3 regions of the Pseudomonas sp. P4_C4 genome follow, and region 3 is predicted to be linked to each of the others. Evidence: predicted binding sites of a transcription regulator. Region 3 holds the regulator's gene; each other region holds the start of a gene.
What was found. Region 3 encodes sigma-54, which starts transcription at its own class of promoters, with help from an activator protein. Its sites were predicted from a motif close to ANTGGCATNNANNTTGCTNT; they were not measured.
Positions count from the first base shown of each region.

Region 1 (5,076 bases), on a different contig from region 3:
TCGGCTAAACCATGTCACTGCTTGCGCTGACCGATACGCAGATCAGCACTTGGGTGGCGACGTTCATGTTGCCGCTGTTTCGCGTCGGCTCCTTGCTGATGGTCATGCCGGTGTTCGGCACGACCTTGCTGCCGCGGCGCATTCGCCTGTATTTCGCGCTGGCCATTACCGTGGTCATCGCGCCGGGCTTGCCGCCGATGCCGCCGGTGAATGCCCTGGATCTGAGCGGGCTGTTGCTGATTGCCGAGCAGATTCTCATCGGTGCGGTGATGGGCTTCTCCTTGCAGCTGTTCTTTCAGGCCTTTGTGGTGGCCGGGCAGATCGTCGCCATCCAGATGGGCATGGGCTTCGCTTCCATGATCGACCCGGCCAACGGCGTATCGACGGCGGTGATCGGGCAGTTTTTCACCATGCTGGTGACGCTGCTGTTCCTGTCCATGAACGGTCATCTGGTGGTGTTCGAGATCCTCACCGAGAGTTTCACCACGTTGCCGGTGGGTGGCGGCCTGATGGTCAATCACTACTGGGAACTGGCCGGCAAGCTCGGCTGGGTGCTCGGTTCGGCGTTGTTGCTGGTGCTGCCGGCGATCACCGCGCTGCTGGTGGTCAACATCGCGTTTGGCGTCATGACCCGGGCGGCGCCGCAACTCAATATTTTCTCGGTCGGCTTCCCGCTGATCCTGGTGCTTGGGCTGTTCATCGTCTGGGTCGGGCTGGCGGACATTCTCAACCAGTATCAACCGCTGGCCTCCGAGGCCTTGCAGTTATTACGCGAAATGGCGCGGGCGAGCTGAGTCATGGCTGAGAGCGAAAGCGGTCAGGACAAAACAGAAGACCCCACGGAGAAGCGCAAGCAGGACTCCCGTGAAAAGGGTGAGGTAGCCCGGTCCAAGGAACTCAACACCCTGGCGATCATGCTGGTCGGTGCCTCGGCGCTGCTGATTTTTGGCGGCGCCATGGCGCAGGACATGATGGAGCTGATGCGCATCAATTTCTCGCTGCCGCGGGAAGTGATACTGGATCAGCGCTCCATGGCCACCTACCTGATGCGCTCGGGGCAAATTGCCCTGTGGTCGATCCAGCCCGTGATGATCACCTTGGTGCTGGCCGCCATCATCGGTCCGATTTCCCTGGGTGGCTGGCTGTTCGCGGCGAGTTCCATGGCGCCCAAATTCAGCCGCTTGAACCCCGGTCCCGGCCTCAAGCGCATGTTCTCGACCAAGTCGCTGATCGAACTGCTCAAGGCTTTGGCCAAGTTCATCATCATCCTGTTCGTGGCGCTGGCGGTGTTGTCATCGGACATCGATGACCTGCTGCGCATCGCCCATGAGCCCTTGGACAGGGCGATCATTCACAGCCTGCAAGTGGTGGGCTGGAGCACCTTGTGGATGGCGTGCGGGCTGATCCTGATCGCTGTGGTGGATGTGCCGGTGCAGCTCTGGGAAAGCCACAAGAAACTGCTGATGACCAAGCAGGAAGTGCGTGACGAGCACAAGGATCAAGAGGGGCGGCCGGAGGTCAAGCAGCGGATTCGACAGCTGCAGCGCGAGATGTCCCAGCGCCGGATGATGGCCGCCATTCCCGAGGCTGACGTGGTCATCACCAACCCGACGCACTACGCCGTGGCCCTCAAGTACGACCCGGAAAAGGGTAATGCGCCGGTATTGCTGGCCAAGGGCAGCGACTTCCTGGCCCTGAAGATCCGTGAGATCGCGGCGGCCAACGAGATCCTGCTGCTGGAGTCGCCGGCGCTGGCGCGCTCGATCTACTACTCCACCGAGCTTGAGCAGGAAATTCCCGGCGGGCTGTACCTGGCGGTCGCGCAGGTGCTGGCTTACGTTTATCAGATTCGACAGTACCGGGCGGGCAAGGGCAAGCGACCGGATCCGCTCAAGGATGACCTGCCGATTCCGCCGGATCTGCGCCGCGATTCCTGATTTCGCGTTGTCTCTGCCGACCTCTTCGCTGGCAATCGAATTGCGCAATGAAACCCTCTATCCCAATCCCTCGCAAAAGTTGGAAAGCTTCTTGCAGTAGCCGCTCTGCGCCTGCTTCGGGCGTCAAAAGTTTGCTTTAAAGGAACGGGGAAAACCGGTGGATCGCTCTCAGTTAATCAACAGTGCCCGCAGCAACATTGCCGACCTCAGTCGAGGCAATCTGGGCGTGCCGCTGTTGTTGCTGGTCATGCTGGCGATGATGATGTTGCCGGTGCCGCCGTTCCTGCTGGACGTGTTCTTCACCTTCAACATTGCCCTGTCCATCGTCGTGCTGCTGGTGTGCGTCTACGCCTTGCGGCCGCTGGATTTCGCGGTGTTCCCGACCATTCTGCTGGTGGCGACGCTGTTGCGCCTGGCGTTGAACGTGGCCTCCACGCGGGTGGTGATGCTCCACGGTCAGGACGGTCATGCGGCGGCCGGCAAGGTGATCCAGGCGTTCGGCGAGGTGGTGATCGGCGGTAACTACGTGGTCGGTATCGTGGTCTTCGCGATCTTGATGATCATCAACTTCGTCGTGGTGACCAAGGGCGCGGGGCGGATTTCCGAGGTGAGCGCGCGTTTCACCCTCGATGCGATGCCCGGCAAGCAAATGGCGATCGACGCCGACCTCAACGCCGGCCTGATCGATCAGGCCCAGGCCAAAGCCCGTCGTTCGGAAGTGGCCCAGGAAGCCGAGTTCTACGGCTCCATGGACGGTGCCAGCAAATTCGTCCGTGGTGACGCCATCGCCGGGCTGTTGATCCTGTTCATCAACCTGATCGGCGGCATGGCGGTCGGTATCTTCCAGCACAACATGAACTTCGCCGACGCCGGCAAGGTGTATGCGCTGTTGACCATCGGTGACGGTTTGGTGGCGCAATTGCCATCACTGTTGTTATCGACAGCCGCCGCGATCATGGTGACCCGTGCTTCCGGTTCGGAAGACATGGGCAAGCAAATCAATCGCCAGATGTTCGCCTCGCCCAAGGCGCTGGCGGTGGCGGCAGGCTTGATGGCGGTCATGGGCCTGGTGCCCGGCATGCCGCACTTCTCGTTCCTGAGCATGGCGGCCCTGGCGGCCGGTGGCGCTTACCTGTTCTGGAAAAAGCAGAACGTCGCCAAGGTGCAGGCCCTGCAAGAGGTCAAGCGCCAGCAGGAGTTGCTGCCGTCGCCTGCCCGCGCCCAGGAAACCAAGGAGCTTGGCTGGGATGACGTGACGCCCATCGACATGATCGGCCTTGAAGTGGGTTATCGCCTGATTCCGCTGGTGGACCGCAACCAGGGTGGCCAGTTGCTGGCGCGGATCAAGGGGGTGCGCAAGAAGCTGTCCCAGGACCTGGGCTTCCTGATGCCGACCGTGCATATCCGCGACAACCTCGACCTGGCGCCCAGTGCCTATCGCCTGACCCTCATGGGGGTGATCCTGGCCGAAGCAGAGATTTACCCGGATCGCGAACTGGCGATCAACCCGGGACAGGTCTACGGCACGCTCAACGGCATTACCGCCAAAGATCCGGCTTTCGGTCTGGAGGCGGTCTGGATTGAAATCAGCCAGCGCGCCCAGGCGCAATCCCTCGGTTATACGGTGGTCGATGCCAGTACCGTAGTGGCTACCCACTTGAACCAGATTCTCTACAAGCATTCCAGTGAACTGATCGGTCACGAAGAAGTGCAGCAGCTCATGCAATTGCTGGGCAAAAGCTCGCCGAAACTGGCCGAGGAGCTGGTGCCTGGCGTGGTTTCGCTGTCGCAGCTGCTCAAGGTGCTGCAAGCTCTGTTGGCCGAGCAAGTGCCGGTGCGCGACATCCGCAGCATTGCCGAGGCCATCGCCAACAATGCCGCCAAGAGTCAAGATACCGCCGCGCTGGTGGCTGCCGTGCGGGTTGGCGTATCCCGTGCAATCGTGCAAAGCATTGTAGGCACTGAGTCGGAGCTGCCAGTCATCACGCTGGAGCCAAGGTTGGAACAGATATTGCTCAATAGTCTGCAAAAGGCCGGGCAAGGCTCGGAAGAGGGCGTTCTGCTGGAGCCAAGCATGGCTGAGAAGCTGCAACGTTCGTTGATCGACGCAGCGCAGCGCCAGGAGATGCAAGGTCAGCCGGTGATTCTGCTGGTGGCCGGTCCGGTTCGCGCGATGCTCTCGCGATTCGGCCGGCTCGCAGTCCCGGGTTTGCACGTGTTGGCTTACCAGGAAATCCCTGACAACAAGCAAGTGACCATCGTTGCGACAGTAGGGCCCAACGGCTGAGGTAGTGGTTTATGCAAGTTAAGCGTTTTTTCGCCGCCGATATGCGTCAGGCCATGAAGCTGGTTCGCGATGAGCTGGGCGCTGATGCCGCCATCATTGGCAACCGCCGGATCGCCGGGGGTGTCGAGCTGACGGCAGCGCTGGATTACAAGTTGTCGGCGCTGGCGCCGCGGGTTCCGAACATGGAACTCGAAGACGAGCTGCGCAAGACTCAGTCGCGGATCGTCACTGCCCAGGCCGAACTGAGCCTGCGTGGCGTCGGCGAGAGCGATAATGCGACCAATCGCCAGTTGTTCGCCGGCTTGCCGCTCACCGCAGCCGAGCCGTTGATCGAGCCGACCTACGCCGAACCCCGTCGCCCCGCACCGGCCGCTGCACCAGCCTCCACTGGCGTGGACCCGCGGGCGTTCGACTCGATGCGATTCGAGCTCAACAGCTTGCGCGAGCTCATGGAAGTCCAGCTGGGCTCCCTGGCCTGGAATCAGCTGCAAGGCAGCCGTCCGGACCAGGCCAACCTCTGGCGTCGCCTGCAACGCATTGGCCTGTCAGGCCCGTTGTCGCGCGACCTGCTGGCGCTGATCAGCGAAATCGAAGAACCTCGTCAGGCCTGGCGCATGTTGCTGGCGCACCTGGCGCGCATGATCGTTACCCCCGAAGTCGAGCCGCTGGAGGAGGGCGGTGTGATCGCCATGGTCGGCCCAGCCGGCATGGGCAAGACCACCACCCTGGCCAAGCTGGCGGCCCGTTACGTGCTCAAGTACGGCGCGCAGAACATTGCACTGGTGAGCATGGACAGCTTCCGCATCGGTGCCCAGGAGCAGCTCAAGACCCTGGGGCGCATTCTCAATGTGT
Region 1 is NZ_JBFUID010000007.1:100,065-105,140, forward strand. It holds gene fliQ (flagellar biosynthesis protein FliQ) at 1-8, shown strand, start outside; gene fliR (flagellar biosynthetic protein FliR) at 12-794, shown strand; gene flhB (flagellar biosynthesis protein FlhB) at 798-1,937, shown strand; gene flhA (flagellar biosynthesis protein FlhA) at 2,095-4,224, shown strand; gene flhF (flagellar biosynthesis protein FlhF) at 4,236-5,076, shown strand, end outside.
Region 1: the regulator sigma-54 is predicted to act here: its motif matches at 1,965-1,984, upstream of flhA (flagellar biosynthesis protein FlhA).

Region 2 (4,947 bases), on a different contig from region 3:
CGATCGGCTCGATCACTTGCAACGCCAGGTTGCCCTTGTGCGAGCCCATCTTGACCTTGAAGGCCGGCACGCCGTTGGCGCGCATGATCATTTCTTCCGGCATCTCGACCGGGATCACATCCCCCGGTTGCATGTGCAGGATGTCGCGCAGGCGCAACTGACGACGGGCCACCGTCGCACCGATCGGCACGTCGACGTCCAGCACGTCCTGGCGCAGGGCGTTGACCCAGCGCTCGTCCTGGTCGTCGAGGTCCGACTGGAAGCCGGCGTCGAGCATTTCGCGCACCGGCTCGATCATCGAGTACGGCATGGTCACGTGCAGGTCGCCGCCACCGCCATCGAGTTCGATGTGGAAGGTCGACACCACAATGGCCTCGCTCGGGCCGACGATGTTGGCCATGGCCGGGTTCACTTCCGAGTTGATGTACTCGAAGTTGACTTCCATGATCGCCTGCCAGGCTTCCTTCAAATCGACGAACGCCTGCTCCAGCACCATGCGCACCACACGCAGTTCGGTCGGGGTGAATTCACGCCCTTCGATCTTGGCGTGCCGGCCGTCACCGCCGAAGAAGTTGTCCACCAGCTTGAACACCAGCTTGGCGTCGAGGATGAACAGCGCGGTGCCGCGCAGGGGTTTGATCTTGACCAGGTTGAGACTGGTCGGCACGTACAGCGAGTGCACGTATTCGCCGAACTTCATCACCTGCACGCCGCCGACCGCCACGTCCGCCGAGCGACGCAGCATGTTGAACATGCTGATGCGGGTATAGCGGGCGAAACGCTCGTTGATCATTTCCAGGGTCGGCATGCGTCCACGGACGATGCGATCCTGGCTGGTCAGGTCATAGCTTTTGACGGTGCCGGGTTCGGCAGCGTTTTCGGTCTGTACCAGACCATCGTCGACGCCATGCAACAGCGCGTCGATCTCATCCTGGGACAGCAGGTCCTGCACGGCCATGTCGTGTTCCTACTGCAGTACGAAATTAGTGAAAAGCAACTGTTCGATCACCACTTTGCCGAGCTCTTTCTGCGCCACTTCCTGGACGCTGGCGGTGGCTTTCTGCCGCAGCATTTCCTGTCCGACCGGCGAGGCGAGGGTCGCGAAGTCCTGCCCGGAAAACAGCATGACCAGGTTATTGCGGATCACCGGCATGTGGACCTTGAGCGCATCCAGGTCTGCCTGGTTGCGCGCGAGCATGGTGATGCTCACTTGCATGTAGCGCTGGCGACCGTTCTGGTTGAAGTTGGCGACGAAAGCCGGCGCCATCGACTCGAAAATCGCTGGCTGTTTGCCGACGGGAGCGACTTGCGCCTCGGCGGCGGCAGGCTTGCTCTGAGCGCTGTGCATGAAGTACCAGGTCGCCCCCACGGACACACCGATCGCCAGCAGCAGGGCCACCACGATCACGATAATCAGCTTGAGTTTGCCTTTGGTTGCGGGGTCTTTTACTGCTGCGTCGCTCTTCGCCATGCCAATAATCCGTCACTAATCGGGTTTTCACAGTCGCACGGCAAGGCAAGAGCAAGTGTTATGCCATGTAGGAGCGAGCCTGCTCGCGAAAGACGTGAGAGCGCCGCGTTTATTCAGATGGCCCTCGTCATCGTTTAACTCCATCGCGAGCAAGCTCGCTCCTACAGAGGGTTCGTTCCCATGCCATGGGAACGATTGGAGTGATGGCTTTGATCAGGCGTAGTAATCGACCACACTGGAGCCGATCACGCGGGTGGTATTGGCAGCCACTTCAGCGACGCCCGGGGCCACGTCGTCATCCATTGAATCGAGGCGACCGCCGCTGGCATTGGTCCGCCCGCTCTGGCTTTGCCGGGCCTGTTCCTGCCCTTGGTGCGAACCACGGGACTGGTCCGAAACGTTGACATCGACCTGCCCCATGCCCTGCTGCGCGAACATGTCGCGCAAGCGATGGACCTGGCCATCCAGCGCCTCACGGACACCCGGGTGCGCACTCATGAAGGTGACCTGGGTCTGCTGATCGGGAACCATGTTCACCCGAATGTCCAGACGCCCGAGTTCAGCGGGCTGCAACTGGATGTCCGCGGCCTTGAGGCTGGCGCTGGACAGGTACATGACCCGGTTCACCACCTCTTCGGTCCACCCGCTCTGATGCATGGCGATCGGCTGGTTCACCGGCAAGGCATTGGCGGTCTTCGGTGTGGCCGCCTGGGTCAGCGCGGCCAGACGGTTGGCGAAATCATCGACACGGGTGTCGCTGCTGGCGGACTTGAGGTCTTTCAGGCCGTCATCGAGCAACCCGCTGAAAGCCTTGTCATCCCCTTGGCTGGTGCTGTTCTTGTCGGCCTGAACATCCAGCAGGGTCGCCATGCCGGCGGCAAAGTTTTGCGCCGGTGTCAGCTCACCGTCAGCCTGGGCTTGTGCCTGTGTCGGTGCAGCCTCGGGCTGCGCCTGGCTGGAAGCCGAAACGTGACCGCTCTGCTCCATTGCCAGGCGTAACGCTGGCAGGGCGTCGAGCGGATCGGCCTCGGGATCGAAATCGCCGTCAGCAGCAGCCTGTGCCGGTGTGGCTGTCACGGTGATTGCTGCGGCAACCGGCGTGTCAACCGTTGGCGGCACAATGTTGGCCACGGCAGGTGTTGCCGGCGCTGACACAGTTACTACTGGCTGTACGGCTTGCTGCAACGAAGGATCAAGCGCCGGATCGAGCGGTGCGGTATCGACGACCGGAGCACGGTCGACATCTGACGCCTCATTGTCGGCGGTCTTGTCGTCAGCCTGCACCGGCGTATCGGAAGGCAAGGATTTGCCGCCATCGGCAACCACCGGCTCCCCGGCGGCAGACTTGTCGTCGCCAGCGTCTTTTTCTCCGGCGACATCGGAGCTTTTTTCGCGACTCGGCTTGACCGAGGCATCCGCCGACGCATTGGGCTTGTTCTGGGCCTGATTGGCATAGACATGAGCGAAGCTTGCGGCCTTGTCCCCAGGCTCAGCGGTCAGCGCCGGAGGATTGGCGCAGGCCGCTTGAATCTTGGCCTGCCTGGAGGCCTGAAGCAGAATATTGGGGGTAACGGGCATGAAACAGTCTCCGCTGCACGGGGCTCGTAAGTACAGTTGGACGAGTTAAATGCAAAGGTCGAGCCAGTTTCACTCGAAGGAGACAAAATGCAGCGCATGCTCAGATTTTCGCTGGGCAACGCTGTCGTTCAGCTTCGTACAGAGGCCGGATAGCGGCGAATTCGCGGTCGATTTCGCCGACCAGTTCCTGAACGGCGGCACATGGCAAATCTTTGGCCCGCTGTTCAAGTTGATGGCAGAGCTCGGTCAGCCTGACTGCACCCATATTGCTGCTGCTGCCCTTGAAGCTATGGGCGGTTGCAACGAGCAGTGCAGTACTGTCAGTCGTTCGCAAGACGTTAATGCGCTCTTCGGAGTCCGCAAGAAAGATATCCAGCAAATCCGCATAGCCCTCTTCCATCACTTCCTGCAATGCACTCAGCACGCCGTGATCCACATGTTTGTCGTTTTTGTCGTTCATTTGCTCACTCCTTGATCAAGAATGCGCGGATTACTCCGCAGCCTTCCAGATAAACTCCACGCGTGCACTTCGACCATCGTCGGTCCAGCGGGCATTACGCCCCAACTGACGGATCAGACTGACCCCGCGTCCCGACAGGCGGATGTCATCCACAGGTCTTTTCATCACCCGCTCGACATCGAAACCCTTGCCGCTGTCTTCGATGCGAATGGTCAGGCAACCGCCGTCGTCTGTTGGCGCCACCTGCAAATGCAACCGTACATAGCCTTCCTGAAGTTCGTCCAGCCGGGTATTGCGTTGCTGATAATAACGCGCAAAACCCGATGCATCGCGCTTGAGGCTCGAGTCCAGCCCCAGCACGCCATGCTCCAGCGCGTTGGAATAGAGTTCCGCCAGCACACTGTAGAGCGCACCGCTCTGGGCCCGCAGACCATGCACCTCAAGCAGCAACTGCAACAGATAGGGCAACGGATTGAAGCGCTTGAGCGTGGCGGCGCGAAACTCGAAGCTCACCGACCAGTCCAGCGGGCACGACTGGCCGCTGTCGGAGTAGACCAACGCCGGCGCAGTGATCTGCGCCGACTCCAACAGGCTGACTTCGACCATGCTGACATCGTCGCGCGCTTCTGCGCCAAACTGTCGCAGCGCCCGCTCGATCTCTTCGAACAGCGCATCTGGCTGCCGATTGGCGGCAAACACCTGCTGCAATCGCTGCACGCCAAACAACTGGTCATTGGCGTCGCAGGTATCGATCACCCCATCGGACAGGAGAAACACCCGATCCCCGAGCGCCATGGGAAACACCTCGGTACGCTCATCGAAGGATTCCGGGCTCAGCACACCCAAAGGCAGATGCCGCGCCGGCAGAGGCGTTCGCTCGCCACTGGCAATGCAATGCAGATAACCGTCGGGCATTCCGCCGTTCCAGACTTCCACCGAACGACGCTGAAAACTCAGGCACAGCAACGTGGCACAGCAGAACATGTCCACCGGCAGGATGCGCTTGAGCTTGGCATTCATCTCGCGCAGGGTTTCCGCCAGGCCATAGCCCTTGGTGGTCATCCCGTAGAAGACTTCGGCCAGGGGCATGGCACCCACCGCCGCCGGCAGACCGTGGCCGGTGAAGTCGCCCAGCAACACGTGCATGTCTCCGGCCGGGGTGAACGCGGCCAGTAACAGGTCGCCGTTGAACAGCGCATAGGGCGATTGCAGATAACGGATATTCGCAGCGGCATTCAGGCAGCCGGAGTGCGCCACCTTGTCGAAAACGGCCTTGGCCACGCGCTGTTCGTTGAGCAGGTAGTCGTGGTGCCGGGCGATCTGATCACGCTGTTGCAGCACGGTCTCCTGCAAGCGCCGCAAGCGATCCATCGCCTTGATCTTGGCGGCGAGAATCACCTGGTTGTAGGGTTTCGCCAGAAAGTCGTCACCGCCGACT
Region 2 is NZ_JBFUID010000007.1:93,122-98,068, reverse strand. It holds gene fliM (flagellar motor switch protein FliM) at 1-958, opposite strand, end outside; gene fliL (flagellar basal body-associated protein FliL) at 968-1,471, opposite strand; gene AC1DXW_RS06385 (flagellar hook-length control protein FliK) at 1,685-3,049, opposite strand; gene AC1DXW_RS06380 (Hpt domain-containing protein) at 3,150-3,509, opposite strand; gene AC1DXW_RS06375 (ATP-binding SpoIIE family protein phosphatase) at 3,540-4,947, opposite strand, start outside.
Region 2: the regulator sigma-54 is predicted to act here: its motif matches at 3,098-3,117, upstream of AC1DXW_RS06385 (flagellar hook-length control protein FliK).

Region 3 (5,076 bases):
GCCGCCAGGTATTCGGCAACCGGTTGATCGAGCCCGGACTGCTCGCGCAATTCCGGTTTCCAGTAAGGGTTGGGCAGGCAACGCACATCGAACACCAGGTCGGCGTCCACCGGCATGCCACGCTTGAACCCGAAGGATTCCACCAGGAACGCAGTGCCCGGCTCGGGCTGATTCAACAGACGCAGTTTGATGGCGTCGCGCAGCTGGTACAGGTTCAGGCTGGTGGTGTTGATCTTGAGATCGGCGAGGTCGGCAATCGGCCCGAGCAGGTCGCTCTCGACGCTGATGGCTTCGGCCAGCGAGCGGTTGGCGTTGGTCAGGGGGTGACGTCGGCGGGTTTCCGAGAAGCGCTTGAGCAAGGTTTCTTCGTCGGCATCCAGGTACAGCACATCGCACTGGATGTGGCGGTTGCGGACTTCTTCGAGCAGATCGGGGAAGCGTGACAGGTGGCTGGGCAGGTTGCGCGCATCAATGGAAACGGCGACCAGCGGCTGTAGCAGCTCGGTATGAATCAAGGCTCGTTCGGCCAGTTCCGGCAGCAGACCGGCAGGCAGGTTGTCGATGCAGTAGTAGCCGTTGTCCTCAAGAACGTCGAGGGCGGTACTTTTACCTGAGCCGGAACGGCCACTGACGATGATCAAGCGCATGATTACTGACCGTTTTGCTCGTCCAGGACAACCTGATACAGGGCTTCGTTGCTTGCAGCATTACGCAGTTTTTCGCGAACTTCCTTGCGGTCGAGCATGCTGGCGATTTGTCGCAGCAGCTCAAGGTGCGCATCGGTGGCGGCTTCCGGGACCAGCAATACGAACAGCAAGTCAACCGGCGCGCCGTCGATGGCGTCGAAGTCGATAGGGGCGTCCAGGTGCATCAATGCACTGATGGGTGAAACACAGCCCTTGAGACGGCAGTGTGGAATAGCGATGCCGTTGCCAAAACCGGTGGAGCCGAGTTTTTCACGGGCAATCAGTGCCTCGAAGACATCTTGCATCTCCAGGGCCGGCACTTCGCGGGCGATCAGATTGGCAATTTGCTCGAGGGCTTTCTTTTTACTGCCGCCCGGCACGTTCACCAGGGAACGGCCGGGGGTCAGGATACTTTCAAGTCGGATCATGGGTTGGGAGTGTTAACGACCGGTTGCACCCTGGAGGAGGCTCTGGGTCTTTTCCTTATGCTTTTTGAGTTGTTTATCCAGCTTGTCGGTGAGTGCGTCGATCGCGGCGTACATATCGGTATGTTCCGCGTTGGCGACCACTTCATTCCCGGGAATATGCAGCGTGGCTTCGATTTTCTGCTTCAGTTTTTCGACGGTCATCGTGACCTGCACATTAGTGATCTTGTCGAAATGTCGCTCCAATCGTTCGAGTTTTTCGCCGATGTAGGTGCGAAGAGGTTCGGTCACTTCCAGTTGGTGTCCACTGATGTTGACTTGCATACAGCTTCTCCTTCGTTGCCAGTGCATAAAGCGGCAGGCAGAAATGCCTGCCACTGGAACGCTGTGGCGTGGCTCTACATCAACCGCTTGCGTTCGCTCGAAGGCGCGATCCCGAGGGATTCGCGGTACTTGGCGACGGTGCGGCGAGCCACCTGAATGCCTTGTGCCTCCAGTAAACCAGCGATCTTGCTGTCACTCAATGGCTTTTTCTGATTTTCCGCGGCAACCAGTTTTTTGATGATCGCGCGGATCGCCGTGGACGAGCATTCGCCGCCTTCGGAGGTGCTGACGTGACTGGAGAAAAAGTACTTCAGTTCATAAATGCCCCGGGGGGTGTGCATGAACTTCTGGGTGGTCACCCGTGAAATCGTCGACTCATGCATGCCGACCGCTTCGGCGATGTCATGCAGGACCAGCGGCTTCATGGCTTCGTCGCCATATTCGAGGAAACCACGCTGATGCTCGACGATCTGGGTGGCAACCTTCATAAGGGTTTCATTGCGGCTTTGCAGGCTCTTGATGAACCAGCGGGCCTCCTGCAACTGATTGCGCATGAACGTGTTGTCGGCGCTGGTGTCGGCGCGGCGCACGAAACCAGCGTACTGGGCGTTGACCCGCAGCCGTGGCACCGACTCCTGATTCAGCTCCACCAGCCAGCGCTCGTTGTCCTTGCGCACGATAACGTCAGGAACGACATACTCGGCTTCGGTGGACTCGATCTGCGAACCCGGGCGCGGGTTGAGGCTCTGGACCAGCTCGATGACCTGGCGTAGTTCATCTTCCTTGAGCTTCATGCGGCGCATCAGTTGGCTATAGTCGCGGCTGCCAAGCAAGTCGATGTAATCGGTGACCAGGCGCTTGGCCTCAGCCAGCCAAGGGGTCTTGGCGGGTAGCTGGCGCAATTGCAGCAGCAGGCATTCGCCCAGGTTGCGGGCGCCGATGCCGGCGGGCTCGAATTGCTGGATGCGATGCAGGACCGCTTCGATTTCGTCCAGTTCGATGTCCAGTTCCGGATCGAAGGCGTCGAGGATTTCCTCGAGGGTTTCGTCCAGGTAGCCCTGATTGTTGATGCAGTCGATCAGGGTCACGGCGATCAGGCGATCGGTGTCGGACATCGGGGCCAGGTTCAGTTGCCACAGCAAGTGGCTTTGCAAGCTTTCGCCGGCCGAGGTACGGGTGGTGAAGTCCCACTCGTCGTCGTCATTGCTGGGCAGGCTGCTGGCGCTGGTCTGGTAAACGTCTTCCCACGCGGTGTCGACGGGGAGTTCGTTGGGGATGCGCTCGTTCCAGTCACCCTCATCGAGGTTATCAACCGTCGGGGCGGTTTCCTGGTAGGAGGGTTCCTGGATGTCGGTGTTGGGCTTCTGTTCGGCGTTGTCGGCCAAGGGGTCGGTGTTATCGAAGTCGTCGCCTTCTTCCTGGCGTTCGAGCATCGGATTGGACTCCAGGGCCTCCTGGATTTCCTGTTGCAGGTCCAGGGTCGACAATTGGAGCAGGCGGATAGCCTGTTGCAGCTGCGGTGTCATCGTCAGCTGCTGGCCCATTCTCAAGACTAGCGATGGTTTCATGGCAGGGGCTTAACACCTTATTCGCCGGCGCACACGCGCCATCCACTACAGGGCGCCGGGGCGCCAAACATAAGCAAATTATATGCCTGAAACTGTAGAGTTTGCCTAGAGCGCTGTAACAATAAAAAGCTGCAATGTTTTGTTGACAGGTTGCTCCGGCCGGCTCTTGAACATCTTTGAGGCGTCGTGTTTGCCTAGAGCGCTGTAACAATAAAAAAGAGTTGTTTTTTATCGAGACAAGCGCTCGTCGACCAGTCTCGCATCTCGGTGTCTTACAGGCGGAATTCGTGGCCCAGGTACACTTCCTTCACCAGGTCGTTGGCCAGGATGGTTTCAGCGTCGCCTTCGGCGATCAGTTGGCCGTCGTTGACGATGTAGGCGGTTTCGCAGATATCCAGGGTTTCACGAACGTTGTGGTCGGTGATCAGCACGCCAATGCCTTTGGCCTTGAGGTGGTGAATGATCTGCTTGATGTCCCCGACCGAAATCGGGTCCACGCCGGCGAAGGGTTCGTCGAGGAGGATGAATTTCGGGTTGGTGGCCAGGGCTCGGGCGATTTCCACGCGACGGCGCTCACCACCAGACAGGCTCATGCCGAGGTTGTCGCGGATGTGGCTGATGTGGAATTCCTGCAGCAGGCTTTCCAGTTCCTTGCGCCGACCGGCCTTGTCGAGTTCCTTGCGGGTCTCGAGGATGGCCATGATGTTGTCGGCCACCGACAGTTTGCGGAAGATCGATGCTTCTTGCGGCAGGTAGCCGATACCAGCCTTTGCGCGGCCGTGCATCGGCTGGTGGCTGATGTCCAGGTCATCGATCAGGACGCGGCCCTGGTCGGCCTGCACCAGACCGACGATCATGTAGAAGCAGGTGGTCTTGCCGGCACCGTTCGGGCCAAGCAGGCCGACGATCTGACCGCTGTCGATGGACAGGCTGACGTCGCGCACGACCTGGCGGCTCTTGTAGCTCTTGGCCAGATGCTGAGCTTTCAGAGTTGCCATTACTGGGCCTTTTTCTCGTCGGTTTTCTTCTTCGGCTGGATCACCATGTCGATACGCGGACGCGACTCGGTCACCTTGCTGCCGGTGGCGCGACCGGCGCTGGCCAGCTTCTTCTCGGTGTCGTAGACGATTTTCTCACCTTGGGTGGTGTTGTTGTCCTTGTCGATGACTTTGGCCTTGTCGATCAGCACAACGCGATTTTGCGTTGCGTGGTACTGGATGGTCACACCCCAGCCCTGGACGGGTTTGGTGTCGCCCGCCGTTTGCAGTTGCTCGAAGTAGGCCAGGTTGCCCACCGAGGTAACCACGTCGATGTCGCCATTCGGGGTGCGGGTCATGGTCACCTTGTTGCCGGTAACCTTCATCGTACCTTGGGTAATGATCACGTCACCGGTATAGATGGCAATACCTTGCTTGTCGTCCAGTTGGGCATCGTCGGCCTGAATGCGGATAGGCTGCTGTTGATCTTCCGGCAGAGCCCAGGCGCTCACGCTTCCCAGTGCTGCGCCCAGACTGAGCAAAATCGGGAGGGTTTTAACGAGCCTCATACTGTCCTCTTACGTTCGATAGCAGGTGTATCCTGCTTTCTTTCAAATACGCCTTCATTCCCTTGCCAGTCGATACACCGCCAGCGCCGTCGATTCTAACGTCTTGCTCTGTCTGCGCATATTGCTGCTGCGGGAACACGGTCATGCGGGTGCTGGTGATCAGGGTTTTACGGTTTTTCTCGTCGAAGCGCGTGATACGCACGTCATCGATCAGTTCGACCTGTGTGCCATCAGGGTTGACCTCGCCGTGCAGGCTCTGGACGTGCCACGGAAATTCAGTGCCGCGGAACACATTCAGGTCGGGGTTGGTCAGCAATGTCACCTCGGTCGCTTTCAGGTGCTCGACCTTGTCGGACACCAGATCATATTGCAGCTTGCCGTCCGGCAGGTACTGCACGCTGTGGGCGTTGATGGCGTAATAGTCGATCGCGCTTTCATCGACCGGCGTTACCGGCTTGTCGAGGAAGCGTTCCGGGCTGATGTTCCAGTAGCCAGCCGCGGCGAATATCGCCGCGATGCAACTGTAC
Region 3 is NZ_JBFUID010000008.1:106,866-111,941, forward strand. It holds gene rapZ (RNase adapter RapZ) at 1-647, opposite strand, end outside; gene ptsN (PTS IIA-like nitrogen regulatory protein PtsN) at 650-1,114, opposite strand; gene hpf (ribosome hibernation-promoting factor, HPF/YfiA family) at 1,127-1,435, opposite strand; gene AC1DXW_RS07030 (RNA polymerase factor sigma-54) at 1,510-3,003, opposite strand; gene lptB (LPS export ABC transporter ATP-binding protein) at 3,276-4,001, opposite strand; gene lptA (lipopolysaccharide transport periplasmic protein LptA) at 4,001-4,549, opposite strand; gene lptC (LPS export ABC transporter periplasmic protein LptC) at 4,536-5,076, opposite strand, start outside.